4 regions of the Chryseobacterium cucumeris genome follow, and region 1 is predicted to be linked to each of the others. Evidence: riboswitches for the same ligand, from Rfam matches in the RefSeq annotation. Region 1 holds a riboswitch; each other region holds the start of a gene.
The links. A riboswitch is a leader RNA that binds a small molecule or an ion and turns the genes downstream of it on or off. The one in region 1 is predicted to bind cobalamin.

Region 2: it holds a riboswitch for cobalamin, as region 1 does, so the genes downstream of both, JNG87_RS13355 (TonB-dependent receptor plug domain-containing protein) here and JNG87_RS21335 (TonB-dependent receptor plug domain-containing protein) in region 1, are expected to answer to the same signal.
Region 3: it holds a riboswitch for cobalamin, as region 1 does, so the genes downstream of both, JNG87_RS14030 (acyl-CoA thioesterase) here and JNG87_RS21335 (TonB-dependent receptor plug domain-containing protein) in region 1, are expected to answer to the same signal.
Region 4: it holds a riboswitch for cobalamin, as region 1 does, so the genes downstream of both, metE (5-methyltetrahydropteroyltriglutamate--homocysteine S-methyltransferase) here and JNG87_RS21335 (TonB-dependent receptor plug domain-containing protein) in region 1, are expected to answer to the same signal.

The regions. Positions count from the first base shown of each region.
Region 1 covers NZ_CP068760.1:4,736,054-4,743,586, reverse strand. Annotated here, with positions in the region: gene JNG87_RS21345 (cytochrome-c peroxidase) at 1-29, shown strand, start outside; gene JNG87_RS21340 (transporter) at 42-989, shown strand; cobalamin riboswitch at 1,082-1,266, shown strand; gene JNG87_RS21335 (TonB-dependent receptor plug domain-containing protein) at 1,376-3,409, shown strand; gene JNG87_RS21330 (YncE family protein) at 3,406-4,539, shown strand; gene JNG87_RS21325 (cell surface protein) at 4,554-5,747, shown strand; gene JNG87_RS21320 (DUF5074 domain-containing protein) at 5,776-7,533, shown strand, end outside.
Region 2 covers NZ_CP068760.1:2,975,824-2,983,356, forward strand. Annotated here, with positions in the region: gene pafA (alkaline phosphatase PafA) at 1-697, shown strand, start outside; gene JNG87_RS13340 (tetratricopeptide repeat protein) at 753-1,871, opposite strand; gene JNG87_RS13345 (helix-turn-helix domain-containing protein) at 1,868-3,475, opposite strand; gene JNG87_RS13350 (T9SS type A sorting domain-containing protein) at 3,630-4,943, shown strand; cobalamin riboswitch at 5,081-5,259, shown strand; gene JNG87_RS13355 (TonB-dependent receptor plug domain-containing protein) at 5,290-7,116, shown strand; gene JNG87_RS13360 (YncE family protein) at 7,138-7,533, shown strand, end outside.
Region 3 covers NZ_CP068760.1:3,128,619-3,136,151, forward strand. Annotated here, with positions in the region: gene JNG87_RS14020 (XAC2610-related protein) at 102-800, shown strand; gene JNG87_RS14025 (HD domain-containing protein) at 802-1,392, shown strand; gene JNG87_RS14030 (acyl-CoA thioesterase) at 1,451-1,834, opposite strand; cobalamin riboswitch at 1,950-2,131, opposite strand; gene JNG87_RS14035 (hypothetical protein) at 2,166-2,966, opposite strand; gene JNG87_RS14040 (ATP-binding cassette domain-containing protein) at 2,997-3,659, opposite strand; gene JNG87_RS14045 (endonuclease MutS2) at 4,077-6,224, opposite strand; gene JNG87_RS14050 (GNAT family N-acetyltransferase) at 6,350-6,877, shown strand; gene JNG87_RS14055 (acyltransferase family protein) at 6,917-7,533, shown strand, end outside.
Region 4 covers NZ_CP068760.1:1,573,892-1,581,424, reverse strand. Annotated here, with positions in the region: gene JNG87_RS07070 (carbohydrate kinase family protein) at 1-713, opposite strand, end outside; gene JNG87_RS07065 (LacI family DNA-binding transcriptional regulator) at 767-1,774, opposite strand; gene JNG87_RS07060 (bacteriocin-like protein) at 2,143-2,289, opposite strand; gene JNG87_RS07055 (bacteriocin-like protein) at 2,316-2,459, opposite strand; gene JNG87_RS07050 (alpha/beta fold hydrolase) at 2,730-3,590, shown strand; gene JNG87_RS07045 (VOC family protein) at 3,643-4,011, shown strand; gene JNG87_RS07040 (hypothetical protein) at 4,112-4,654, shown strand; gene JNG87_RS07035 (Lrp/AsnC family transcriptional regulator) at 4,738-5,199, opposite strand; cobalamin riboswitch at 5,395-5,582, shown strand; gene metE (5-methyltetrahydropteroyltriglutamate--homocysteine S-methyltransferase) at 5,761-7,533, shown strand, end outside.

The sequences.
Region 1 (7,533 bases):
TTATATCCAATCCAAAATTTGCAGAATAATTTATAAAAGACATGAAGAAGATTATAGTGATAGTAAGTTTGATCCTGTTTAGTCAGTATCAGGCAAAGATCATCAGAGACAGTGCTTATATTGCTCCGGAAACTTTCAGCAGATTCAATTTTGATGATGACTGTGATGCTTGCGGCTGTGCAGCAGGAAACGGATCTTCCGGCTTTGAGTCATTGTTGAATCCACAGTTTGTCGGAATTAAGTATTTTGCGCAGCATTACAAAGCTAAAGAGAACTTGTTTGTAAAAGACCTTACCCAAGATCAGTATTTCAATACGCTGCAACTTTGGGGGAAAATTCCTCTGACTAAAAAGCTGAGTGTTTATGCGAGTCTGCCATTCCATTTTCATGAAAAGAAAACCATGCAGGGAGATATTAGAATCAATGGAATAGGAGATTTAAACCTGATGGGAATTTACCAGCTGATGAGCTCTAAAGATAATTTCCATCATCTGAGTGGAGGTTTGGGCGTGAAAATTCCACTTGGCAAGTTTGATGAAAAAGGAGCATCCGGTGTCAACCCTAGCTTTCAGCTGGGAACCGGAAGCTGGGATTATCAGGCCGCTTTGAATTATAAGTTTCAGAAAAATAAAGTAGCCGTATTGGTCAATACAGACTATATGATCAAAACAGAGAATAAGAAAAATTACCGTTTTGGAAACCAATGGAACTATGCAGCAACGGGTTTTTATCAGGTTGCAGGAAATGAAAAATCTATATTCTCTGTAAAAACTGGAGTTCAGGGAGAAGTCTACGCTCAGAACAAACAGTTTGATGAGGCACTGCCGAATACTGCTGGTAGCGCTTTGTACGGAAAACTGGGATTTGAAGCCTCTTATAAAAAGCTGAGCCTGGGAAGTGAAGTCATGCTTCCCATGTACACACGCCTGGCGGGAGGAGATATTGAAGCTCAATCAAGATTCAGTATTTTTCTGAATATTGGAATTTAAAAAGAAACCCTTGTTGAAATCATGTTAAAGCTCCTTCGGGAGCTTTAATTGTTTATAAATCATTATTTTAGTTGGGGATTAGGAATAATTATTTATCTTTGCCGGAATTTGGTGAGCCGTAAAAAGCTCTTAAAAGGGAATCCGGTGAAAATCCGGGACAGACCCGCTGCTGTAAGCTCCACACCAAGTTTTTGAAGAATATATCCACTGTTTTTTAATGGGAAGGATTTCAAAAATGGAGTAAGTCAGAAGACCTGCCAGACAATAATCGTTTGACGCTTTCGTGGAATAAAGCTTAGGACATCAATGATTCTGTGCAGTGACAGCTGTGCTTTATCGTTGTATTCTTATACCCCATTAGCGTCTTCATTACCCTAAATGAGCTAATGGCAGCAAAACTAACTACTTCTGCAATTCATAAAGCTGTTTTCACAATATTAGTGTTAACATCTCAACTTGTGTTTTCCCAAACTAAGAAAAAAGACAGTCTTCAGGAAGAGACTATTAAAGGAATCAATCTTTACAAAAAGAATTTTAAAGAAATTATACCTGCACAAACCCTGCAGGGAGAGCAGCTGGAAAGATTAAACAGTCATTCTGTAGCAGATGCGCTGCGGTATTTTTCGGGTGTGCAGATTAAAGATTACGGCGGATTGGGTGGTTTGAAAACCATCAACATCCGAAGCATGGGAAGCCAGCATGTAGGTGTTTTCTATGATGGAATTCAATTAGGAAATGCCCAAAACGGCCTTGTGGATCTGGGAAGGTATTCTCTGGATGATCTGGAAGAAATTTCATTATACAACGGACAGAAAAGTGAAATTTTTCAACCTGCAAAAGATTTCGGTTCTTCAGGATCTATTTATTTACAGCCTAAAACTCCTGTGTTTAAAGGAACAAGAAAAACCAATCTTGTGATAAGAGCCAAAAGTGCTTCCATAGACCTCTTCAATCCGTCATTCCGGCTGGAGCAGAAAATTTCAGACAGGGTTTCTGCCAGTTTCAGTGGCGAATTTATGCAGAGTGACGGAATTTACAGGTTCCGGTACGCGAAGAAATATCCGGACGGACAGCAAGCCTATGATACCATTGCCAAAAGACAGGATTCAGATATTCGGGCAAAACGTTTTGAAACTTCTCTCAACGGAACTTTAAATAACGGAAGCTGGAATATCCGTGGCTACGGTTATATTTCAAACCGCGGAATGCCGGCACCCATCGTTAACGGGCGCTTTGAAGGAAGAGGAGCGAGACTTTCCGATGAGAATTATTTTGTACAGGCTAATCTGAGAAAAAAACTGTTCCCGAAATTTGAAACACAGCTGAAAGCAAAATTTGCCTACGATTATACCCATTTCATGGACACGGTTCGTTCGCAGTCTATTATTTATACCGATAATACCTACATTCAAAGGGAACTTTATCTTTCCTCTTCCAATATTTACTCAATCACTCCCAATTGGGATGTCAGCCTGAGTGGAGATTTTCAGTACAATAATCTGGACGCGAATCTGGATAACTTTTCTTATCCTACCCGCTACACTACATTGGTCGCATTAGCAACAACGTATCAGTGGAACAGATTCAAAATTTTGGGAAGCCTTTTAGGAACCTTTACATTTGAAGAAGTTAGAAAAAATAAAAGACCGGGAGATGCCAGAGAGTGGACACCTGCAGTGTTTATGAGCTATCAGCCGGAAAAAATTCCGGAGCTTACTCTAAGGGCTTTCTATAAAAGAATTTTCAGACTTCCGACCTTCAATGATCTGTATTATACCAATATCGGAAATACTTACCTGAAACCTGAATTTACCAATCAGTACGATGTAGGATTTACCTATCAGAAGAATTATAACAACCGTCTCTTTAAAACATTTTATGCTAAAGTAGACGGTTACTACAACAAAGTACAGGATAAAATTGTGGCAGCTCCGAACGGAAGCATGTTCCGCTGGCTGATGATGAACCTGGGAATGGTTGAAATCATTGGAGCTGATGTGAATGTACAGACTGAAATGCAGCTTGGAAAAGTTATTCTTAGACCGTTGCTTTCCTACACTTATCAAAGTGCAAGAGATATGAGTGATCCTGAAGATACTTTTTACCGCAATCAGATTCCTTATACCCCATGGCATAGCGGATCGTTCAGTCTGATGGCGGATTATAAAGACTGGAGTTTCAATTACAGTGCAATGTACGTAGGAGAAAGATATGACGTGAACCAGGATAACATTCAATACAATTATGTGCAGCCCTGGTATACGCACGATTTGTCTGTTCAGAAAAAATTCAACTGGGCGAATCATCAGTTTAAGGTAAGCTTTGAGATGAATAATATTTTCAATCAGTACTATGATGTGGTCCTCAATTATCCGATGCCCGGAAGAAACTTTAAACTTATTCTAAACTTTACCCTATGAGAAAACTAAACTTTTATTTTTTATTTCTGGTATTAGCTTTTCTTACCTCATGCCGTACAGATGAAATTATTGTCCGTCAGGAAGTGGTGGAAGGACTTCCTTCAGAAAACACAGCAATAAAAGGCTTCTATATGCTCAATGAAGGGAATATGGGGAGTAATAAATGTACCCTGGATTTTTTTGATTACACCAAGGGAACTTATTTTAGAAATATTTATGCAGAAATCAATCCCAATGTGGTAAAAGAGCTGGGAGATGTAGGAAATGATATCAAAGTTTATGGAAGCAAGCTCTATATCGTAGTCAATGTTTCCAATAAAATTGAAGTGCTGGATGCTAAAACGGCTAAACGTATTACTTCTATTCCATTACAAAACTGCCGATACCTTGCTTTCAAAAACGGAAAAGCTTATGCCAGCAGCTACGCCGGACCTGTAGCGATTAACCCGAAAGCACCGAAGGGGAAAGTAGTGGAAATTGATACGGCTTCTCTTTCCATCCAGCGTGAGGTAGTGGTAGGATATCAGCCCGAAGAAATAGAAATTGTGGGAAATACCTTATTTGTTGCCAATTCCGGAGGATATAAAGCTCCCGATTATGACAATACTGTTTCGGTAATTGATCTGAATACTTTTACCGAACTCAAAAAAATAAATGTTGCCATCAATCTTCATCACATTAAAAAAGATAATTACGGTGATCTCTATGTAACCTCAAGAGGAGATTATTATAATGTTCCTTCCAGTCTTTATCTCATAGATGCAGCCACGGGAACAGTCAAGAAAGATTTTCATCTCTCCGTGAGTGAAATGACAATCGTAAATGATAAACTCTATTTCTATGGAAATGAATTCAATTACAACACCCACAGCTATAAAAAGACATTTGGAATCATTGATGTAAAAACAGAACAGATCATTGCCAACAGAATTTTTGATAAAGAATATGAAGATGCCATTAAAACCCCTTACGGCATTGCCGTAAATCCCATCACAGAAGATATCTACATGACAGATGCCAGAAATTATGTATCCATGGGATTTGTGTATTGCTTTGATAAAAACGGACACTTTAAATGGAAAACGGAAGGGGGAAATATACCTGCCCACTTCGCTTTTTTATACAAATAACCAAACTTTAAAAAATGAACAGAAATAGCTTTACTTATTTGAAAATCGGATTTCTATCCTGCTTCCTTGTAGGAGTGATAGCCTGTAAACATGATGATGAAAATGAATTTACATTTAATGGACTTGATGATTCCTATACCATTGAACGTTTAAAGGTTTTGAGTATTCCTACCAATGCTTCAGGATCGGTTACATGGAGTATTAATGACTCTATTATCTCTCAGAATTCAGAACTTGAATTCATCAGTCCTACTGCAGATGCTTATCCTTTGACTTTGAAGATTAACAATAAAGGAAACGAGCAGGTTTTTCATTCTAAAATAATCGTTACCAAAGAAAAAACACCTTACAGTAAATATATTTCTAAAGTATTAGAGTTCCGTCCTGCCGTAGGGCAGTTTATGAACGAAATTCCGGAATATCTACCAGGAAATACTACCGCGAATATGCTTCAGAAAGCCAACGAATCGTTGGTAGGAGGTAATTCCACCATGATCAGTCTTGGTGGCTATGGCGGATATGTAGTGTTTGGTTTTGATCATACGATTCCCAATCTGAATGGACGTGATTTTAAAGTACTGGGAAATGCATTCTTTGGAAATGATGCTGCGGATCAACGTTCAGGATCTTGCGAACCGGGAATTATTATGGTTGCCTACGACAGAAATAAAAATGGAAAGCCGGATAATGATGAATGGTACGAAATTGCAGGCAGTGAATATTTTAAAAATGCTACCGTAAAAGATTACAGCATAACTTATTTTAAGCCTGACGAAAATAAAACACCTGTAGCCGGAACTGAATTCTGGCAGACCGATGTTGAATATATCAAGTGGAGTGACAACCTCGGAAATCAGGGGTTTAAAACAAAAAATACATTTCACGTACAAAGCTATTATCCCTTATGGTTTACCGAAAGTTCTTACGGGTTTTCTGGAACAAGACTGGCAAATAATTTCTACGATCAGAACGGGGACGGATCCTATTGGGTAGGAAAATCATATGAGTTCGGATATGCAGACAATGCTCCGAATAATGATGAAGCTTCCAATATTGATATTTCATGGGCGGTAGACAGAAGTGGAAAATATGTAAAACTTCCGGGCGTAGACTTTATGAAAATATATACAGGAGTCAATCAGGAAGCCGGATGGCTGGGAGAAGTTTCTACAGAAGTGGCAGGAGCTTACGATTTACATTTCAAATAATAATACAATCTATTTAAATTAATAAAAAATGAAAAAGTTTTATCTTTTTATGATGCTTTTTCTGTTCGCATGCGTATCGAATGCACAGATAAAAGTTCAGGGCGTACCCAGAAATGATATTTCAGGGATCAGCAAGCTTAATACCACTACCATCAGTTTTGCTGATATTCAGTATTGGGTAGGGTCGGGAACCAATCAGGCTGCTTTTGTAGTACAGTGGAACGACGGTAAAAATCCTGATGCGGTGGTTTGGGGATTCAAATGGAACGGAAGTGCTACCGGAGAAGATATGCTGAAAGCTATTGCTAAAGCAGACCACAGATTATATACGTTGCTTTATCAGGGAACACAATTTGGATCAGCAGTCGGAGGGATTGGATTTGATCTGAACGGTCAGGGGACCAATGCCCTGATCAAAAGCGGAAATACCACTTATCCGTTATATCCGGTCAATGGTTTTGTCAATACGACAGCTTATGATTTCGACAGCTACACCATTGTAGATGCTGCAAACGATCACTGGCAGTCAGGTTGGACCGTGAACGGATATTGGGCGTACTGGGTAAAGAATCCGACGGATGCAGATTTCGGATATTCCAGTGTTGGAGCTTCCTCACGTGCATTGCAAAATGGTTCCTGGGATGTATGGAATTTCAATGTAGGATTTAATGAAACACCTGTTTCTTCTACCATGACTCCGGTTTCTCCATATGTAGCTTCTACAAATTATACCAACGGATATTTTATGGTGAACGAAGAATGGTTTGGTCATACCAACGGTTCTGTAAACTTCATTGATAATAACGGCCAGATCAATTACCGTGTGTACAGTAATGCCAATAATAATCAGGCTTTCGGGGCAACGACACAGTACGGAACAATTTATGGTGATAAATTTTACTTCGTATCAAAGCAGGCTGCTGATGGGGGAGATACTCAATATACTCCCGGCGGAAGACTGGTTGTAGCCAATGCACAGACTATGCAGAAAATTGCTGGTTTTAATAACATCGGAGGCGGTGACGGAAGATCATTTGTAGGCGTTAATGAACATAAAGGATATATCGGTACTTCCACCGGTATCGTTCTTTTTAATATTGATAATTTACAGGTTGGTAATTTAATTACCGGAACAGGTGGAAATGGGCAGATCGGAAATATGATCCGTACTTCACAATATGTTTTTGCCGTAAAACAGGGAGTAGGAATTTTAGTGATTAATCCTAATACCGATACGATAGTGAGTACTATTGCAGGAGGGTTCTACTCGGTGGTTCAGGCTAAAGACGGAAGTGTATGGGGAATTCAGGACCAGAAGCTGATCAGCATTAATCCTACCACTTTTGCAACACAGATCTACAATATCCCAACTACAAAGTATATCGGAGACTGGGGCGCATGGAATGCCGGAAGATTCACAGCAAGTAACAAAGAAAATGCTTTATATTGGATCAATTCAATAAGCAGCTGGAGCTCAGGAACACAGATTGTGAGATTTGATGTTACAACGAAAACATTTAACGAAAACTTTGCTGCAATTCCAGGACAAACAGGTCAGTTTAAACAAATTCCGTACGGAGCGGCTCTTCGTGTAAACCCTGTTACCGGAGAGTTGGTTCTGAATACCACAGAAAGCGGATATGGAGCACACTACCAGAAAAACTGGGTTCATACCTACGATATGACCGGGGCCCTTATCAATACAAAAACTCTGAACGACTACTATTGGTTCCCTTCGCTGACGGTATTTACCAATAACTCAGTTCCTGTTGTAAGTAATGTTTTC
Region 2 (7,533 bases), 1.8 Mb from region 1:
TATTGAAGTAGAAGATGTATATATCAGATTAGATCAGGATTTAGCTGAGTTTTTCAAGTATCTTGATTCAAAAGTAGGAAAAGGCGAGTACACGGTTTTCCTTTCTGCTGACCACGGTGGAGCACACTCTGTAGGATTCCTTAAAGAACATAAAATCCCTACAGGTTTCTTTGGAGAAGATGCGGAAAAGAATCTGAACCAGAAACTGAAAGAAAAATTCGAAACCGATAAACTGGTCAACGCCATTGATAACTATCAGGTTTATTTCGACAGAAAAGTATTGGCAGACAACAAGCTTGAATTGGATGATGTTAGAAATTTCGCTGTAAAAGAAATTGAGAAAGATCCTACTGTTTTATATGCTGTTTCTGTAGACAAAATTCAGGAGTCAAGCATTCCGGAGCCAATCAAACAAAGAATTATTAACGGGATCAACAGACAGAGAAGCGGAGATATCCAGTTAATTTCTCACGATTCTATGCTTCCGCCATATTCTAAAACAGGAACTACGCACAGCGTATGGAATTCTTACGATTCTCATATTCCATTGATCTTTATGGGTTGGGGAGTGAAGCAGGGAGAAAGCAATAAAGAATATCACATGACGGATATTGCACCTACGGTATCTTCTTTATTGAAAATTCAATTCCCGAGTGGAAATGTAGGAAACCCAATTACCGAGGTTATTGGTAAGTAAATTGAAAATTATAAAAAAACATTCCCAACCGGGAATGTTTTTTGTTTTTTACAGCTTATGATGTTCGTATCATTTGCTGTATCTCATGATGAAACTTCTTATTTTGCTTTCTGATTTTTATAATAAGATATAACAGTAGAATTATAAGAATACCTCCCAGGAAAACAGAACCTATTTTAATATAACGATCATCAGATTTTAGTTTCTCACTTTTTAAAAAGGTTTCCCTGTTATGATTGTCGATCACCTGATTAATAGACTTCAGTTCATTCTGCTTTCTTTGAAATCGCATTTCCAGGTATTTTTTATTATACTGCTGATAAAGATCCTGTTGTCCTAAAGCAAGATAATTTTCTGCCAATTCCTTGTAAAGCCCTTCATTCAGGATGATATCTCCGGTATTTTTACAAAGTTCCCCGGCTTTTAGTAAGAGATCTATTGCGGCTTGATTTTCATGCTTTTGTTTGTGTATTTCAGCAATTCCTTTCAAAGCAAATGCTTCCAGACTTTTACCATAATTCTTCCGGGCATAGCTGACAGACTGTAAAAATGACTCTTGTGCTTTGTCAATCTCATTAAGGTTCAGATAACAGTATCCAATATTGTAGTATACCACACTCATATTGGAGTAAGTGGTTTTCTTTACAGGAACCTTTTCATAATTCTGTATGGAAATCAGGAACTTTTCCAAAGCAATTTCTGAATTAGACTGGCTTTTGTAAACCATTCCTCTTATCGCATAGCTTGCTGCAGTCTCACTATATTTTTCAGGAATTTTTGCAATATACTGTTCAGCCTCATTCAGTGTTTCAAGACATTTGTTAAAAAGTTCCATTTGCTGATACTGGATAGCGACTGAAATGAGAACCCCGGCTTGGCTTCTGGGGTCATTGGTTTTTTGTAGAAGTTCTTTTGCTTTTAAAATATATTGTAAAGATTCCTCAAAATTTCTTTTAGCAATATTGGCTGTTGAAAGCAGCATATAGAGATCAATGGAGGTTTTTATATCATGAGATTTTTTTAATAATTGTTCCCCGATTTTGATGGTGTTATCGGGGTTGTCATAAATTTCAAGTTTTGCTTTTTTTATTAAGACACTATCGGGTGTCTTTTGGCCTTTCACACAATGACAAAAAACAGCCAGCAGCAGTACTATTTTTAAAATTGATTTCATAAGACTTTTGTTTTACTGATTTCCTGAATATAGGTGTTGGGAGACATGCCGGTAACAGATTTGAAAACAGTTGTAAAAGCACTGTGTGAAGAAAACCCGGAATATTCTGCAAGATAGCTCACTTTATAATTAAGAAAAGTAGAATCAGTTCTTAATAGCTGTACAATATGATTGATTCTAAGTTTATTAATGTATCCATTGAAGTTTTTTTCCTTACTGTTAATAATTTCGGAAAGGTACTTTGTATTGATTTCCATTTGAGAAGAAAGCAGCGACAGAGACATGTTTTTATTGAGAAACCTATCGGATTTTTCAAATTCTTCTAGCTTTTGGAGAATTTCATCTTCTTTTTCCTTCGATATTTTTGGCGTCCCGTTATCTTTTATTGTATTTGTTTTGTTTGAAATAGCCGGCTGAGTCTTTTGGCTGGTCTGCTTTTCAAAGAAATCAAACTGTTTTTTTAAATCTTTATTTTTACCTCTAATGACTAAAAAATAGGCAAGCAAGCCCAGGATTATCAAAGATAAAATGAAGATTAAAACCGAGGAAGATCTTAAAAGCATATACCTCTGAAATTCAATGTTTTTATTCTGATTGGTTTCCACAAGCTTCACCAGATATCGTATCCCTTCTTTTGAACCGGAATCTGTTTTTGTTTTTAAATCAGTGTAAAGTTTATTGTACTGATGATATTTTGCATCATTATGTACCGCGTAATAATTACGGGACAGTGATTCGTAAATTTTAATTTTTAAATTATTAAACGGAAGATTCTCGATCAATCGAAGACCTGCCTCCAATTTTTGAATAGAGGTTGCATAATCCTGCTTCAGAAAATAGTATTGGGACAGATTCTCATAAGCCAAACCTAAAAGAAACGGCTGGTTTTTCTGAGATTCAAGATCAGCAATCACATTTTCTATAAGTATTTTATATTCTATTGATTTATTCTGCTTCAGCAGATAAGAAGAGCGAAAAATTCTGTTTTCTATTTTTAAAATTCTGTTCTCTTCATTATGATTCCCAAGGTATTGGTTGCTTTTATCAAGATTTTGTAAGGCTTCAGGATAGTTTCTGTTGATTCCTGAGTTTAATGCCTGAAGCTGATACAATTTTGCAGTGGTGATTCTTAAGGAACGATCATTACTTTTAGGAAGTTTCTGATCGGATAAAAGATTGGTAATAATTGTCTTTGACTGATTGTATAAACCCAGATTCTGATACTGATCAGCAAGATTATAACCACTGAAGACCTGCATAAAATATGAAAGGTTATTTTTCTGATCAATATCTTCTTTTTGAGCAAAAATATTGACAGACTGTACATAGTCTCCCTTCAGGGCAAAAGCTTGTGAAATAATATTTTGAAGTACAATTTTGTGTTCCGCGTTTTGATCACTCACAAGAATTCCCTGGGTATAACTGATGCATTCGTCGGGATTCTGATACAATTTCAGAAATGCTTTATCTGCTAGCATATTGAAGTCGGGGCCGGACTGTCCTTTGGTAATAAGGAAGCAGAAAATAAACAGTAAGATTTGAAATAATTTTTGTCCTGATAAATTGTTTTTTGTGTTTTTTTGAATAATTCCGGTAAAATCCATATTCAAAATATTGTTTTATATCTATTTGGTTATTAGTATTTTAAAAATTAAACTCTTTTAAAATTCACGAATTATGAAAGTCAATTTCTTTTAATTGAGTGAATGTTGTATTAATATTGTTTTCACCAATTCAAAACGCTAAATATAATAAAATATGAAAAATTTTTACAGAATGTCAATGAAAATATTGATAGCTTATCTTTTCTTGAAATTTGGTTTTGCAGAAGCGCAGCTTACTGTAATCGGCTTGGGAAATTATAATGTAGGCGCAGTATCGGATAATGGAGTAGTAAGCTTGCACACCAGTGCAGGAAGTATATATAAATGGAATGCTGCAGGAGGACTCGTACAGATAGGTTCTATAACAAACGGATATCCGGCTGCAGGCAGAACCATTGTTTCGAATGACGGAACCAAAATATCGTCGTCGGTTACCAATGCCGCAACAGGATTCAATGAAATATCTACTTATGATGTCGCTACGGCCACATGGGTAAACAGAGGCGGGCTTGTACCTACAGGATGGGATGGCAGCGTAAGCTCTACCTGGGGAATGTCGACTGATGGAAATACTATTGTTGGTCTTGGTTTTCTCACCGCAGCGAATGCGCATGCTGTGAAATGGGATGAAGTAAACGGCGTGGTAGATCTGGGAAGTATAGTTCCCGGACGCAGCTCCAGAGCAAACGCAATCAATGCAGCAGGAACAGTGATTGTAGGCTGGCAGGATGAATCAACCGGAACAAGAAGCGGAGCAAAATGGCAGGATGGAGTGGAAAGTTTTATTACAGATAATAATGGGAATCATGTAGGAGAAGCAGGAGGAATTTCTGCTGACGGAAATACAATAATAGGTTCGGCAAATCCTAATCCTTATGTATGGAATGCTGTGAGCGGACTTACTTATATAACGCATCCTAATGCTTCTTTCAGCTTCAAAGGAGGTGCCACCGGGATTTCTGCTGATGGGAAAAAAGTGATCGGGTATTACAGAGCATTTGGGGCTCCTCCCATGTCAGGAGAAGGCTTTATCTGGACCTCTGCCGCCGGGAGAATTAACCTGAATGATTATGCGGCATCTTTAGGAATTGCCACTAATGGAGTAACAATGGGACTTCCTCTTGCAATTTCACAGGACGGAAAGAAAATTGCCGGGTCAGGGACGAATGCTTCAGGGCAGATGATTGCTTTTTACCTGGATACTTCTGAATTTTTATCGGTGAGTGATGCTGTGAAAGAGAAAAACAATATAGGTATCTATCCTAATCCAGTGGCTGACATCCTGTATTTTAAAGGAAAAGGAAAAATAGAGAAAGCAGAAATTTATAATATGGTTGGACAAAAGGTAAAATCATTGGATACTGTAGAAGGACAGATTGATGTTTCATCCCTGTCAAAAGGAGATTATATTTTACAATATTCCGTAAAAGGAGTACAACAGGAGCCTTATAAATTTATTAAAAAGTAACATATATAAATAGTAAAGTAGTGGGATGAATGGCTGTTTTCAATATTGAAAGCGGCCGTTCTTTTTTGTGTATATAACAAAAGGATAGCATATTTTGTATAGAAAAGTCTGGTTTTTGGCAAATACATATAAAAAACTATCTTTGCAAAAATTTTGGTTTCCAGTATTTTGGAATGAAAAGGGAATCGGGTGTAACTCCCGGACTGTCCCCGCAACTGTAAATCGCAACACAAGTTTCTGCAAAACGCCACTGTGTAAAAACGGGAAGGAGCAGAATGCGAAAGTCAGGAGACCTGCCAGGATTATAATTAAAAACATATTGCTTTCGGAGGAAAAGTAAAAAAGTATGGATATAAAAAGATCTTTAGTACTGCTTTTTTCATCTTATGGGTGTTTTCTTTTTGGACAAGAGAAAACTATTGACACTATTTATGTCTTCGACAACCAGATGAACAGGGTGAAACTTTTTCATCCCGTAAAAACAATTACAGCAGAAGATGCTGAAAAAAACTCCGGTAATCTTTCGGAGCTTCTGAGGTTTCAATCGCAGGTTTTCATTAAAGAAAATGGCCGTGGTGCTGTTTCTTCGCCTTCTTTCAGAGGAACAACTGCCCAGCAGACTGCATTCGTATGGAACGGAATTAATATCAATTCTAATTTTTTAGGCCAGGGAGATATCAATAATATTGCTTTGTTCGGCTATGATCAGATCGGTATCAAAGCGGGTGGAGGAAGTGTAGTGTACGGAAGTGGTGCCATCGGGGGAAGTATTCACCTGAATAATACTCTTGATTTTAATAAAGGCTTCCATGGTTCTTTATTCTCTGAAGTGGCTTCCTTTAATACCTATAATAACTTTGTAAAAGGTTCTTACAGCAATGATAAGTTCAGTTTTAAAGCCTCCGGAAATTATTCCGTAAGTGAAAATGATTATAAGGTAAGCGATCTAAATTACATCAACAGAAACGGGAATTATTACAATACGACATTCAATGTAGGAGCATCCTATAAAATTACAAACGATCATAAGGTTTCGTGGCAAAGCCAGTTTTTTGATTCTTCACAGCATTATCCTGTATATGAGGAAACGGGAACAAAAACAAAATATACAACTCAAAGTGTAAGAAGTCTTCTTTCTTGGGACTGGAACAAAGCGAAGTTCAGCAATTCCCTTAAAGCAGCCTATACGGAAGAGAATTTTCAGTATTTCGGTTCGTTAAACCAACCTAAATCCAGTGGAGGAACCGGGAAAAATTATATCTTTAAAAATGATTTTAATTATTTCCTGAATTCAAAATGGAATTTTAATATCATCGGAGAATTTCAGATTAATAAAGGAGAAGGGTACGAGAGCGGAATATCCAATGTCAGCAGGAATATAGGTTCTGTTTCAGGATTATTGCGGTATTTTGCAACAAAAGATCTGCGTTTTGAAGGAGGATTCAAAAAAGATTTTGTAGAAGATGTAAAGTCTCCTTTTATGTATTCATTCTCCGGAAAATGGAACGCCGCAAAATGGTATGATCTGAGTATTAACGTATCCAAAAACTTCAGATATCCTTCATTTAATGATATTTATTATGAACCGGGAGGAAATAAAGATCTGAGACCGGAAACCTCTACTCAGGTGGATATGACCAATGAGTTCAAAGTGGGAGATTTCAAACTTACTCTGTCTCCCTACTATATGAACATCACAGATCTTATTGTATGGCTTCCAACGGCTATGGGATACTGGCAGGCATACAATGTCAATAAATCCGAATCTTACGGGCTGGAATCCCTGTTGTCTTTCAGCAAGCAGTGGGGAAATCATAAATTCAGAGCCAATGCAGCATACTATTATGCAAAAGCTATCGATAAAGAAACGAAGATGCAGAGACCTTACGTTCCCATGCACAGGGGAAATGCCGGTATAGATTACGAATATGGTTTCTTCAGGTTTTATGCACAGGGACAGCTGAACGGTGTTACCTACACCACAAGTGATGAAAAGAGATCAGAAGCTATAGATCCTTATTTTCTTTTAAATATGGGAGTTTCTGCCACCTTAGCAAAAAAATATACCTTAGGGTTTAAAGTGAATAATCTAACCAATACCTACTATAAAACCGTTTCTTTCTATCCTTTACCAAAAAGAAACTATAGTGTGTATGCAGCAATAAATTTTTAATAAATTAAAATTGAATAAATTATGAAAATAACTAAACTTTTAACTGTCTTATTTGCAGTTGTACTATTGTTTAATATGTCTTCATGTACAAGTGACTCTGCCGAGTTTGAAATTTCTCCGATCACTTACCAGAACGGATATTTTATCTCTAATGAAGGTAATTTTAACAGCCAGGGTGCTAAAGTAACATTCCTGACAAGAGATTTAAGCTTAAAGCAGGATGACGTATATGGGTACAATAACAATAAAGAAATTCTGGGTGACGTTCTTCAGACCATTGGTCTTAATGGAAATAAGGCTTATCTTGTGATCAATAACTCAAACAAAATTGTTGTAGTAGACCGTTATACATTTAAGAAATTAGGAGTAATCACTAATCAGATTGATAACCCGAGAGGAATTGCTTTTGCTAATGAT
Region 3 (7,533 bases), 1.6 Mb from region 1:
AAGGGAAATTCTGGCAGATAATGAGAACATGGATTTTGAGATCGGTATTATGATTCGTATTTTTGTTAGAAATAAAAAAGACCCAAATCATTCCTATTACCATGAATATTTTAAATAAGTACAGGCACTTATCAGTATTTCTTTTGGGACCGCTCTGTTTCGGGCAATATCAGTTTGAAATTAAAAATGTATCAAAGAACTATGATGCAGTCATTCAGACAGAAAACTGTTACGATGACCGATGTGGAGGAAAAGGAACGGTGGAACTGTTTGACCATAAAAACAGCAAAGTACAGACTTTTGTTTCTGATGATCTTGTTGTATATGCGGAACAAGGCCAAAAACTGGTTCGCGGGAAATTGATTCCGCTTTCAAAGGATCAGCGTAGTGTAATTGTAGATGATTTTAATTTTGACGGCACCGAAGATGTAGCGATAAGAAACGGAAATATGGGAAATTACAGTTCGGCTTCTTATGATGTTTATGTATTCAATACTACAAGAATGGCATTTGTAAAAAGTGAAGAACTTACAGACCTGGGCTCAAACGGTTTTGATTTTTTTGAAACAGATGCTAAACGAAAGCGTCTTATTTCCTACGGTAAGTCCGGTTGTTGCAGGATTTTTACAACAGAATATACCGTTATTCCGAACAAAGGGCTGGAGAGAGTGCTGGAAAAAGAGGAGGATATGACCAATGAGGATCAGGTAAAGGTCATAACGAAAGAAAAGATCAATAATAAATGGATTACCAGAACAAAGGTATATCCGTCAGATCAATATAACAGAAATAAAAAGTAAGATGAAAATTCAGAAAGAGATAGATTTTATTCTGGCAGTAGATGCGCTTAAAAATGTACAACGAAGAAATTATAATGCAGACGATTCCCGAAGAGAGAATACGGCTGAACATTCCTGGCAGATCATTATTCTTGCCCAGATCCTTTATCCATATGCTAAAAACCGAGCTGATATTGATTTGCTAAGAGTGATAAGAATGCTTTCCATTCATGATCTTGTGGAAATAGAAGCCGGAGACACTTTTATTTTTGATGAAAAAGCTATGGTCGGAAAGTTTGAAAGAGAGAAAGCTTCAGCCCAAAAGATCTTTGGAATTCTGGATGAGCCTTTACGTACAGAATTTTTTAACCTGTGGCTGGAGTTTGAGGAAGAGAAAACACCGGATGCTATTTTTGCCTGTGGAATCGATAGAATTATGCCGTTTATTTTAAATTCCCATACTACAGGAAAGAGCTGGACAGAAGCCGGAGTGACGGAAAGACAGATCCGGAATATGCTTGAAAATGCAATCAGCAGAGCATCAGACGAAATGGGAGAGGCTTTTGAACTTTTATTGAACAGAAGTCTGGAAACAGAAAAGGTATTGAAATAATGTCAATGAAAATATTTAAAGCTTCGGGCGGCCTTTGGCCGCCCGAATTTTTTATAATTTATAGTATCTGGATTGGTTTTTTGAATTCGTCGATGGCTACAAAAGTAAAATCACCTACAATAGCTTTTTCTCTTTCATAGGAGTACATCTGTTCAGTGTAAATTTCAACATTCACCTTCATACTGGTTTTTCCCACGTATGAAACTTTTCCGATCAGTTCCACAATAGTTCCGGCAGGAATAGGTTTTTTGAAATCAATTTTATCACTGCTCACGGTTACCACTCTTTTTCTGGCAAAACGGGTTGCGGTAATAAAAGCTACTTCATCCATCAGCTGCATGGCAGTACCTCCAAAAAGGGTATCGTAATGATTGGTGGTGTTAGGGAAAACCGCTTTAAAGATTCTGGTTTCGGATGCTTCAATTCTTTCTTCTGTAGTCATATATCATTATTAATTAAAGCGAAATGAAATAATACTAAAACAACAGAATAATGACAGGAATTGATAGAACTCCTGAAACAATCCATCAGATCAATACAACTTCAAATCGCGAAAGTTACATGTTTAAGAAAAAGGCAGGTCTCCTGACTTGTAACATCATTTATCTCCTTCCCATGCCTCGCACAGTGGATCTTTGATAAAGACTTCAGTTACTTTACAGTTGCGCGACAGTCCGTGATTTTCACACGGTTCCCTTTTAATCTGCGGTGATGCAGAACCAATTTCTGTGATGAATAAGCGTAAAAACTTTTCGAATGCAAAAATAATGAATTTATTCCGGATTATGATAAATAATCTGGCTGATTACTCTTCCTTTCTTAATCGTCCAGAGAGTAGTGTATCTGTTTTCCCCTGAACCATTGATCATATAAAGGAAAATATTATCATTGTCGAGGGAAGTTACCCCGATGTTCTCAAAATCCATGGTAGGCTGGAACATGTTTTTGATGGCTTCCCTTACAAAAACAGATCCTCTTCCGGGCTGCTGCACTCTGATGGATTTGATTTCGGTCATTCCCTCAGGAAGGTCATTTCCAATTCCCCATGGTTTTACTTTATCAATCGTAAGAATTTTTCCATCTGCATCTTTTTCCTTTTTACGGTATCCTGCATTGGAAGGGTAAATATCAATGACTACTTTGCTTCTTTGGGCGGTAGGGATTTTAGGATCGGAATTATCGGTAAAAATAAGGGATCTTCCATTTTTGGATTTGGATGGAGTATAGGCGGGAAGCTGGTCTACATAAGCAATACGTCCTTTATTCACCATTCCTTCTTTATCAAGAGTTTCATAACGCACAAAAGGCTTGTCGTCATCCTGTTTCTCAGGATATTTGATCCAGATCCATTCTGTTTCTCCCGGAGCCGGTTTTACATAAACAAATACATCACCTTTGCGCATACGGATCTTATCAACAATTTTTCGGTAGTCGTCTTTATGTACACGTACGTTGGCATATCCTTCCTCAGCTTTTACCACTCCAAAAGGAACTTTAGTTTGTCCTTTTACAAAGACAACAGATAAGATACTGAAAGCAGATAAATAGAATACTTTGTTTATGAAAGTCATCATGAAATTTTTTTGATCCCTCAAATATATAAATTAAATGCTTTTCGGAAGATAATTATACCGTTGCAGTTCATTTAAATCTTGTATTTGTTTCAGATAGCCTTCACGCAAAAGAAATATTTGGTGTGAAATATCAAGAACTTCCTGATAATTATGGTCAGAAATAATGAATCCCTTATACGCAGACTGTTCAATGATTGCAGCTTTCAATGCTGCAGAAATTTTCGGAGAAAGACTATGGAAAGGTTCGTCCAGTAAAACAAAATCAGCTTCAGAATAAATAATCATCAAAGTTTCAATAATTCTCTGTTCACCTTTGGAAAGGTTTTTAGGCTTTTCATGAAGGAAAGGCTGTACGAATTCTGATGTAAAAAGCAGCTCAGTATTCTTTTGATTACAAAAAAGAGGAACCAGGTTTTTTATTTTTATATTTTTGGGTAAAAAAAGATCTTGTGGCAAGTAAGCAATTCTGTTTTTTCTGTCGGAAATGCTTTTCAGAATAGTGTTGTCATATTTTATAAACTGAGTATCGCCATATTCAGTTCCGAAGATAATTTTTAACAGGGTTGATTTCCCGCTTCCATTTCTGCCCAACAGGCCTATGATTTGTCCTGTTTCGCATCCTATATAAATATCCTGCAGAATTTTCCTCTCATTAAAAGATTTGGTTACGCTATCAACATGCAGTCTGCTCATAAAAATAATGTTATAATTTTTACAATAATCCCCGATACTATTGTTCCTGTCCAGAGAAACATCCTTGAAAAGCCTGAATTGGCATAAAAGTAATATTCGCTTTTAAGCCTTACTTCATATATAAAATAATGAAGAACAGGTAAAATCAGAAGAAAACTTAATCCAAATGTTTCAATACTGAAGGGAAGCAAACAAGAAATAAGTAATGAAAACAATAAGGCGGGGATCTGTATTTTTTTATAAAAGATCCAAAGAATAGTAAAGTTTCTTGCCATGTTCAATACTTTATGAATTCAAATATATTAAAAACCTTTATACAAGAGAGAATGAAAAGCTTCATTAAAAAATAATAAAAAAGAGAGAGCTCCGAAAAGTGCTCTCTCTGTATTTACGTAACTAAATCTTCGGATAGATTAATTAAATTCTCTCAAGTTCATCTGCGTCAATTGTGGTTTTGAAAGTTCCGTAATTGACAATCACTTTGTTTCTGGAAATTTTCTCAATGGTTCCGACACTGGTACTTCCTGTAATACGGACACGTTGTCCGATTTTCATCCATACAGCACGATCGGTTTTACGCTTTTCTTCCAGTTTTTCATTGGTTTCAGCAATTTTTTCAATTACTTCTTCTTTTTTCAGCTGTTGAGTGATTTTTCTCTTGACAACCTGCAGGCGTTTGGATTCATCCTTATCTGTTCCCAGTTTTCGGAATTTTTCCTGTTCAAGAAGCTTTACAAAATCTTTTACAACATCCTTTCTGGATTTTCCTTTGGTATAACTGTCGATGAATGCTTCAATCTTATTTCCGAACTGAAGTTTGCGGTGTTCCTCTTCATACAGCTTCTGGAAATTGAAAAGTTTCTGCTGAAGCTGGTCATTCAGTTTCTGAAGGTTATCACGTTTATCTTCTACGGATTCTTTTCTTTCGGCAAGATCGGATTTCAGTTTCTCAACCTCAAATTTTTCCTGCTGCAGTTTTACAATCGTCTTATCAAGATTCACAATATCATGCTCTACCTTTTTCTTGGCCGAATGGATGATAAATCTTGGAATTTTATTCTTTTCTGCAACTTCAAAAGTAAATGAACTTCCTGCCTGTCCCACTTCAAGCTTATACATCGGCTCCAGTGTTTCTTCATTGAAAAGCATGGCTGCATTCTGGGCGTTGGGAAGCTGTTCTATCACCAGTTTAATATTGGTATAGTGCGTTGTGATAATGGCAAAACTCTTTTTATCATAGAAAAACTCCATGAAACTTTCTGCCAGGGCACCACCAAGCTCCGGATCAGAACCTGTACCGAACTCATCAATAAGCAATAGCGTATTGGCGTCTGCTTCACGGATGATTCCTGACATTTTCTTCAATCTTGATGAATAGGTGGATAAGTGGTTTTCAATAGATTGGTTATCGCCAATATCCGTCATAATTTTCTCAAAGAAAAACATTTCAGATTTTGGATGAACCGGAACCAGAATACCACTCTGAATCATCAGCTGTAATAATCCTACCGTTTTCAGGGTAATTGACTTTCCACCGGCATTCGGACCGGAAATACAGATGATTCTGTTATGTTCTGTTAAGGTAAGTGTTTGAGGGTGAATGGTTTTGTTCTCTACTTTGTTTCTTAACCATAAAAGAGGATGATAGGCATCTTTTAATCTCAGCGTTTTATGATGATTGATTTTTGGAAGAACGCCGTTAATCAGTTCACCAAATTTCGCTTTAGCTCTCGTAAGATCAAGGTCAAAAATATACACCTGATATCTCCACAGCTGAGGCTGAAATTCTGCCAGTTCAGCTGTAAGCTTACGGAGAACTTTATCAATTTCTTTTTTCTCTTCCTCTTCATTCTCACGGAGTTTGAAATAGTGCTTTACAACACTGTCCGGCTGAATATATGTGATGGAACCTGTTTTGGAAATTCCTAATGTTCTTCCGGCAACTCTTTTTTTGAATCCTGACTTTACTGCCAGAACCCTTTGGTCGTCAATAATTGTTTCCCGGATGTCATCCAGAAAGTCACTCTGTCCGTACGTGGTAAGCGCACGGTTGAAATTTTCCTGAATCGCCTTTTTAGCCAGCTGAATTTCAGTTCTTATCCCTTTCAGAGCTGGAGAAGCTTCATTTTTTACTTCACCAAAACGGTTAAAAACCTTATCCACCTTCTCAATGATCTCTTTTCTGAATTCCAGTACAGAAATTTCTTCCAATAAAGTAGGAAACGTTTCCGGCATGGTTGGGAAGAATTTCTGAAGTCTTCCGATCTGTTCCGTGATGGTTTTTATTTTGATGAAAGCAGCATTTTCCAGACGGTAGTTCTCGATCAGCATCAATTTCAGCTCACTTTCAATATCTTCATATTCATCAAACGGAATCGCATTTGAACTTTCAAAACTCGACAGATATTCTGACGTTTTTTTTAATGAAAGTTCCGCCTCGTCAATTTCCATCGGACGAAGTTGAAGAATTTTTTCTCTGGTTTTCGGAGAATACGCAAATGGGGAGATTTCCGCGAGCAATTGCGGAAACTCTAATTCGTCTAAATCTTCTTTATCTATATACACAGTGCAAATTTAATGAGAATTTTGATTATTACGTATATCTGAGAGATTTACAGAATAAATTAACCGGGATTTAAAGTTTTAACGCTAAAAAATAAACCTTAATATTCTTTTATTAAATTTGAAATATGAAACTGGAAACCCAAAGATTATTACTGAGAGATATCAACGAAAGCCACGTTGAGGATATTTTGCGAATCCGAAGCAATGAGGTGATCAATCGGTTCGTTATAAGGAAATCTCCTGAAAATAACTACGATGCACTCCAGTTTATTCTGACGATTAAAGAAAAAACTAAAAATAACCAAACCATCTATCTGGGAATTTCTTTAAAAGATCAGCCGAACCTTATCGGAACCATCTGTCTCTGGAATTTTTCTGAAGACCGTAAAACAGCGGAAGTCGGTTATGAATTACTGCCCGAATACCACAGGCAGGGAATCATGTCTGAAGCTTTGAAGACCGTTCTGGATTTTGGATTTGACGAACTGCATTTACAGGAAATTGTAGCCATTACCAACAAATTCAATGAAAGCTCAAAAGGACTTCTTTTGAAACATCATTTCATTTTGCAGGAAGGAAAGCCGGATGAAGGTTTTCCGGATAATATTATTTTCAGACTACAAAAAGCCTCTCGCAGCCCTTATCAAATCTAGCGGGTTTTTCTCTATCTTTATTGCCGATTGAAATTATATATGAAAAATGAAATAAAATCTTTAACGGGACTTAGAGGAGTAATGGCGTTATGGGTGACTTTTTTTCATTTTTTTGATTTTAAAAACGAAATTCTTCAGCATATTATAGGAAAAGGATACCTTGCTGTTGATGTCTTTTTTGTATTAAGTGCTTTTCTGCTAACAGTTTCCTATTCTGATACGTTTAAAAACTTAGAAATTAAAAGAGTAGTGACGTTTTATAAAAAAAGAGTCAATAGAATTTATCCTGTTTATTTTATTTCAATGATTTTGATTATTCTGTTGGCAGGAAAAATTTCATGGTTTACATTTTTTATCAATGCCGGATTGGTACAGTGTTTTTTTAATCCAGACCGTCTGTTGAATATCGTTTATTGGTCTCTGAGTACAGAATGGATGTGCTATCTGATATTTCCTTTCATGCTCTATCTGATCATTCGCTATAAAATCCGTGGTGAAATCCTGATTGTTGCAGGTCTGCTTTTAAGGGTGGCACTTCCACATTTTCCTGATATGTATTTTAACGAGGGGGCTGTCAGTATGTGGAAATCTTCAAAATACCTTGATATTCCCTACGGAGTAAATTCTTTAATCAGAACAATAGCTTCTTATTTTTT
Region 4 (7,533 bases), 1.7 Mb from region 1:
TCAATATGAACTGCCGGAAAATCATACGCAATATTCCCCACAAAGTATCTGGCGCCTTTACTTCCTTTGGTCAGGACAATTTCATTCAGGTTGAAATAAGCCTGAAGATGTTTGATGCTGGTATCTTCATCAATATAGTCTTCACCGAGATATTCAAGAATTGTTCTGAGCTCTGCCTTATTCATTTTAACAAGGTCAGATTTGTGCAATAGTTTTTTAATGAATTCAAAATCGATGAAAGGAGGGCGGAAATTAACATCAAAAACCCTGAACTTTGAATATTCCAAAAGTTGCAATAGTGTATTTTGGGAAGCTTCACTTCTTGTGATCAGACTTCCAAAAACAAATGCTTCTGAATTTTGAATCAGTTCTTTATGTTCCGGCAGAGGTTGGATATAGTCCCAGGCAACTTCCTTTACAATGTCATATACAGCTTCTCCATGCTCATCAAAATCAGCAATTACAGTTCCTGTAGCCTTTTCCTGGTCTACCTGGATAAAATCTGTTGTTATTCCCCAATCCTGAATTTGGTTAAGAAGACGGTGCCCTAATTCATCATTTCCTATACGGCTTAGCATTTTGGTGTCGATTCCCATTTTAAAAAGATTGTAGGCAACATTAAATGGCGCACCACCAGCTCTGGATCCGGAAGGGAAGATGTCCCACAGAACCTCTCCGAAACATACCACGTGATTTAATTTATTTTTTATCATAATAGGTTAAACGTTTAAGTTGTTGTTTAAAAAAATGATTGATATAGATTTGATTATTTTAAAGATGCTTTGGCAATCAGTTTGGCGGATAATGTTATTCTTTTTCCGGTTGCTGTATAATCAGTGATTTGCCCGTCCAGAAGCTTGATAGCCTCTTCAGCCATTTCTTCAATCGGCTGCTGGATGTAGGTAATCTCCGTAGGGAAGAGGTCATAGGCATCCGTTTCATCAAATGCCAATACTGAGACCTGTTCCGGAACTTTTATATTGTTTTTAACGAGATAGGAAAGCCCTGCTACCGCAAGTTTATTACTGGAAAAATATAACGCAGTATTTTCTGGAGTTTTCCCCAACGTACTTTCAAGCTTAGAATGTACCTCCTGTACAATATTTTCCAATCCTACCAGAAGATATTGAATTTCAACTGTTTTGCTGGAAGAGCTTACCGCTTTCTCAAAGCCATGCTGGCGGTCCAGAAGGTGTGGAAGATCAGTTTCATAGCCAACGTAGATCATTTTGTCAAAGTTCTTATTAAGAAGAAGGCTGGCTGTACTTTCTGCGATCTCCTGATTATCAATGGTAATTCCGGGAACAGAAACCCCTTTAAGATATCTGTCGATCGTTACAACAGGATATTTAATATGAATAAGGTTTTCTAGTGTCTTTTCTGACCCTGCTACGGGGGCAACGATCATTCCGTCTACCTGCTGCTGTGAAAAGAGTTCGGTAAGTTTTTTAAATTTTTCTGCATTCTCATCAGAACTGCCGATGATCAGGGTATAACCCAACTTTAAAGCTTTATCTTCAAGATTTCTTGCCATATGGGAATAGAAGTCATTGGAGATATCCGCCACGATTAATCCAAGAAGCTTTGTTTTATTGGTTTTCAAACTTTTTGCAATCTTATTCGGAGTGTAGTTAATCGTTTCAGCAATTTCAAAAATTTTTTTCCGGGTCTCCTCACTGATACGCTGTCCTTCCTTTCTGTTAAGAACATAAGATACGGTGGCTACGGAAACTCCTGCCAGTTTAGCAATATCTTTTATGGAAGACCTTTTCATTTTATTTTTTTAATGCACAAAAATATTTCAGAAAATAGTAAAAAAACAATAGCTGTTTTTTTTGGTGGTTTCCGAAAAATATGTAATTTCGCACTTTTTTTAAAAATAACCAACATCTTCATTATCAGCGTTTTACTTTATTGTTGTCTTTTTTCAATATGAATAAATTGTTAACTTATTGAATGTAGAGATTAAATTTAGGTTAAACGTTTATCCAATAAATTTAATTTTTTAGATTTAAATAGCTGGAAACTAAGTTTTATATATAATAATAAAGAAACATAATAATGAGAGTTTTTACTTTATACTATAAAATAAAACCCTGCAACTCATATGAATTGCAGGGCTTATTTTGAGAATACAGTCTTTTAACTTAAAATATCACATGGCGCAACACAGATCACCCATGGACATCTTTTGATTCCCGGAGGTGGGCAGCAGGCTTCAGAGCAGCTTGTCGCTCCGCCATTAATATTCCTCAACTGGTCTCTTGAAATTTTTTTTACATTTTTCATAGTCAAGTAATTGAATTACACTGAAATTAAGGCTGGTTTCCGCCACCGCATCCGTCGTAAGGCATACATTGCCACTTACCACCGATTAAACAAAGTTGACCACCTCTGCAGTCAATTCCTCCCTTAATTGTTTTCAATTCTTTTCTTTCGATTTTCTTTAAATTTTTCATAATAAATTGTACGTTTAGTTCAATTCGAAATTAATAAAATTTTATCAACCATGATAGAATTATTGTAAAATTTTTATTTTTTAGTTGCTTAATTGTAGAATGATTAAAGTTTATTTTATGTAATGAAGTAAAATGTTTTTTGGGAATAAGTTTAAACCAATCCTTAAACTATTCCTCTCATTTCTATAAAATCTTGCCCTGTGACAAGTCCGTTTTCCGATCGGGTTGGTAACTTTGACTTAAAATTAATCCACCAAATCTGATAATATTATGAAAAGTCTATTCAAATTCTCTGCAGTATTGTTCTTTATTATTATCCTTGCCTCCTCTCCGGTATATGGACAAAAAATAAAACCTTCTGAAAGTGGTTATGCACCTGTTAATGGCATCAAAGTTTATTATGAAGTCTATGGCAAAGGAAAGCCTCTTGTACTGTTACATGGCGCTTTCATGACGATTGATTTGAACTGGGGTGAATTGATCCCGGAATTGTCCAAAAACAGAAAAGTAATAGCTCTTGAATTACAGGGACATGGTCACACGCCTTTTTCAGAAAGGAAATTATCGCATGCTACTTTAGCCAGTGATGTTACAAAGGTAATGGACTATCTGAAAATAGACAAGGCAGATGTGGCAGGGTACAGCTTTGGAGGTGAAGTGGCCTATAAACTGGCTATTCAAAGTCCGGAAAGACTGAACAAACTGGTTATCATTTCATCAACCTATAAAACTAACGGATGGCTGCCCGAAGTAAATAAAGCTCTTGAAGGAATGAAACCTGAACTCTTCACAAACAGCCCTATGCATACTGCCTATAATGCTGTAGCACCTGATAAAACAAAATGGAAACCATTTCTGGAGCAGATGATGGCTTCTGCCGGACAGCCTTTTGACCTGGGTGATGATAATATCTCTAAAATTCCGGTGCCTGTCTTAATCATAGCTGGTGATAATGACGGATTGGATAAAACAGAACTTTCAAAAACCTATAAATTATTGGGAGGTGATGTTTTTGCAGATATGGGCGAATTACCAAAGTCCCAGCTGGCTATCGCTCCCGGACAAACCCATGTAAGCCTGATGATGCAGACGGCAATGATTGTGAATTATCTGAATGTTTTTTTGAAATAATAGAATGCCATCAAAGAATTGAAATCTGTTTATAAAGTTCAAAATCTATACTATGAATACAAAATTTGAGGCAGGAATTAATATCGCTATCAAAATTCCCAAAAATAAATACGAAAAAACGGTTGCTTTTTACAGGGATATTTTAAAATTGAAAGTTGAGGAAAAGCCGATAAAAAATCCCACTGTTTCCAGAACCCACGAGGTGAAATTCGGGAATAATATCATATGGCTGGATTGTGTTGATAACTATACCCATTCTGAAACATGGCTCCAGCTTACCGTTCCCGATGTAGAAGCTGCTACACAATATCTGCTGTCAAACGGTGTGGAAACCTGTGACGAAATAGAAGAGCTTCCTGAAAATATGCACTGGATTACCGATCCTGCCGGTACCGTGTTCAATTTACAGGAAAGAAAATAGCCAAAAACAGAAGTGCGATGTAAAAAATTGCTTAAAATAGAGCTTTGCCCAAAATTTTAATATCTTTAGCCATCAAATCATTACAATTTAAAATATTTTTATGCAGACGAGACCATTCCATTTCATTGTCACCATCTTTTTTCTGGTATTAAGTGCAACTGCATTTTCACAGAAAACAGCCGTGTTGGGTTCTTTACTGGACAAAAACTCAGAATTCATATTCCCACAGACTCCGGATAAAATTTCAAAAGCGTTGAACGTAAAAACTGTTTTTTATGAAGATGCCAACGAAGAAAAATATGCAAAATGGCCTATGAAAACAGGACTGGAGCTTTATTGCAGCCTGGGAAAAGACAATAGTATCAATGAGATGTTTTTTGTGACTTCAGACAATAAATCTGTCATTGTGGAAGGGCTTCCTTTTGGTCTTGTTCTGAATAAAAGTACATTACAGGACAGTAAAACGAAGTTCGGTAAGTACAATGCCAAAATACAAAAATCGGGAGCAGACAGTGAATTTCCTGGAGGGTCAAAACTGGTTTTTAAAAAAGGCAAACATTATACAACATTGCTTTTCGACAGTAAGAACCTGTTAAAATCAATAGGTTTAACAACAGAACTTAGGGATCCGGCTGCCAATTAAGTACTAAAAAACAAAACAATAATAGTATCCGTCATTATTGACGGATTTTTTTATCCTCAGACGGCGTTAACTTTAAAAGAAATCTATATCGTCAGTCCATGGTTGTTTTTCACCTCAGCCATCACAAAAGTACTATGCGTGCTGCCGATAGAATCTACGGATCCCAGCTTGTTAAATACAAAATCCTGATAATGCTTCATATCCCGCACCTGCACTTTCAGAAGGAAATCAAAATCTCCGGAAATATTATAGCATTCGGCAACTTCTTCAATTTCTAAAATTTCTTTTACAAAATCATACCCCACAGACCGGTCGTGAATTTTGAGTTTGATCTGGCAGAAAACCGTAAATCCGCGGTTCAGTTTTTCAGCATCAAGAACTGCCGCATATCTTTTAATAAAACCTTCCTGTTCAAGCCTTTTTACCCTTTCAAAAACCGGTGAAGTAGAAAGGTTCACTTCTTTAGCAAGTTCTTTAACGGTGAGTTTGGCGTTTTTCTGGAGGAGCCTGAGCAGCTGTACATCCTTATCATCGAGTTGTTCCACAGAATATTATTCTTTTAATTAATTAAAACAGTCAAATGTACAGAATTATATGCTTTTATTTTTACTTTTTTAAGTTTAATTTGCTTAATTATTTGTTTTCAATTGTGGTTTTATTCTGTATTACTAATTTTACACAAAATTAAAAGCTTTTACTGACAACCTTTGTTAAAGGTAAAAGTATAGTTCTTTACAGATACTTCATCAAACAGGAAAGGTTTTACTTAAGGTAGATTAATAGGGAATCGTGTGAAAATCACGAGCTGTCGCGCAACTGTAAGTAAACACACCAAAAGTTTTTGTCCTTGCAGCTCCACTGCCAAAAGCGGGAAGGATGACGGAAACTGTTACAAGTCAGGAGACCTGCCTTTACTGAATTGACAATGCTTTCGCGGTCTGAAGCTTTGGGGTCATATAGATGATATATCAGATTCGAGTATTTTCCTTTGTAAAGGAAATTACGCTGTCTGCCATGTCATGACTTTCCTGAAAATTCTTCCGATAAAATATTACGAAGCCTTTTAAAGAACTTTCCCAATAAGTTTAATTAAAAAGTTTAAAAAAATGCAAACTCACATTCTTGGCTATCCGCGTATTGGTAGCAAAAGAGAACTCAAAAAAGCCTGCGAGCAGTACTGGTCAGGTAAAATCCTTTTGGAAGAACTTCTGAATACCGGAAGAACTATCTGTAACCAAAACTGGAATATCCAGAAAGAAGCAGGGATAGACCTTATCCCGTGTAATGATTTTTCATACTATGATCAGGTATTGGATATGAGCCTTGTCGTAGGTGCTATTCCAACACGGTATCATGAAGTGGTGCTTAAAAAAAACAATACTGAGCTGGATCTTTATTTTGCAATGGCAAGAGGATATCAGAAAGACGGATTGGATATCACTGCCATGGAAATGACCAAGTGGTTCGATACCAACTATCACTACATCGTTCCGGAATTTTATAAAAATCAACAGTTTAAGCTCAGTTCAGATAAGATTTTCAATGAATTTGCCGGAGCAAAACAAGCGGGAATCAATGCAAAACCGATGATTATCGGACTGGTTTCTTATCTGTTATTAGGAAAAGAAAAAGAAGAGGGATTTGATAAGCTGGATTTGGCAGTAAATCTTCTTCCAGTCTATATCGAGATTTTAACCAAACTTCAGGATCAGGGTGCGGAATGGATTCAGTTTGATGAACCTTTTCTGGCCCTGGATTTAAATGAGAAAGCCAAAGAAACGTATCTTTCTGTGTATGCCGAAATCAGAAAACGTTTTCCGAAACTGAAATTTATCGTTGCCACTTATTTTGACGGATTAAAAGACAATACTTCACTTGCCGTTTCACTTCCTGTCAATACATTGCATGTTGATCTGGTTAGAAGTCCTGAGCAGCTGGATGATATTCTGAATAGCATTCCTGAAAGTGTAAGCCTTTCATTAGGAGTTGTTGACGGTAGAAATATCTGGAAAAATGATTACGAAAAGTCGCTGTCTTTTATCAGTAAAGCGGTTGAAAAACTAGGATCTGAAAGAATTTTCATTGCACCATCATGTTCATTGCTTCATTCACCCTGTGACCTGGATTTTGAAACCAGTCTTAACCCGGAAATTAAAAACTGGCTGGCTTTTGCAAAACAAAAAGTAAAGGAAGTCGTAACGCTTAAACAACTGGCTTCCGGAACGGAAAATGAACAGATTTTTGAAGCATTTGAAGAAAATAAAAAAGCAATTGAAAGCAGAAGAACTTCTTCTCTTATCCATAATAAAGAAGTGAAGCAAAGAGCCAATGCTGTTACTGAAAAAGATGCTCAGAGAATAAACACCTTCAAAATCCGTAAAAAAGAGCAACAGGAAGTATTGCAGCTTCCTTTGTTCCCAACCACTACGATCGGATCATTCCCGCAAACCTCAGAAGTGAGAAGCTGGAGAGCCAAATTCAAAAAAGGAGAACTGACAGCAGAACAATATGATACCTTACTGAAAGAGGAAACGCAAAGAACAATCCGCTGGCAGGAAGACATCGGAATTGATGTATTGGTTCACGGAGAATTTGAGCGTAACGACATGGTGGAATACTTCGGAGAACAGCTGGAAGGATTTGTATTCACCCGAAACGGTTGGGTACAAAGCTACGGAAGCCGTTGTGTGAAACCTCCTGTGATCTTCGGTGATGTTTCCCGCCCAACACCGATGACGGTGTACTGGTCTCAATATGCCCAATCTCAGACTGAAAAATGGGTAAAAGGAATGTTGACAGGTCCGGTTACCATTTTACAGTGGTCTTTTGTACGTGATGATCAGCCTCGTTCAGAAACTTGTAAGCAGATTGCTTTGGCA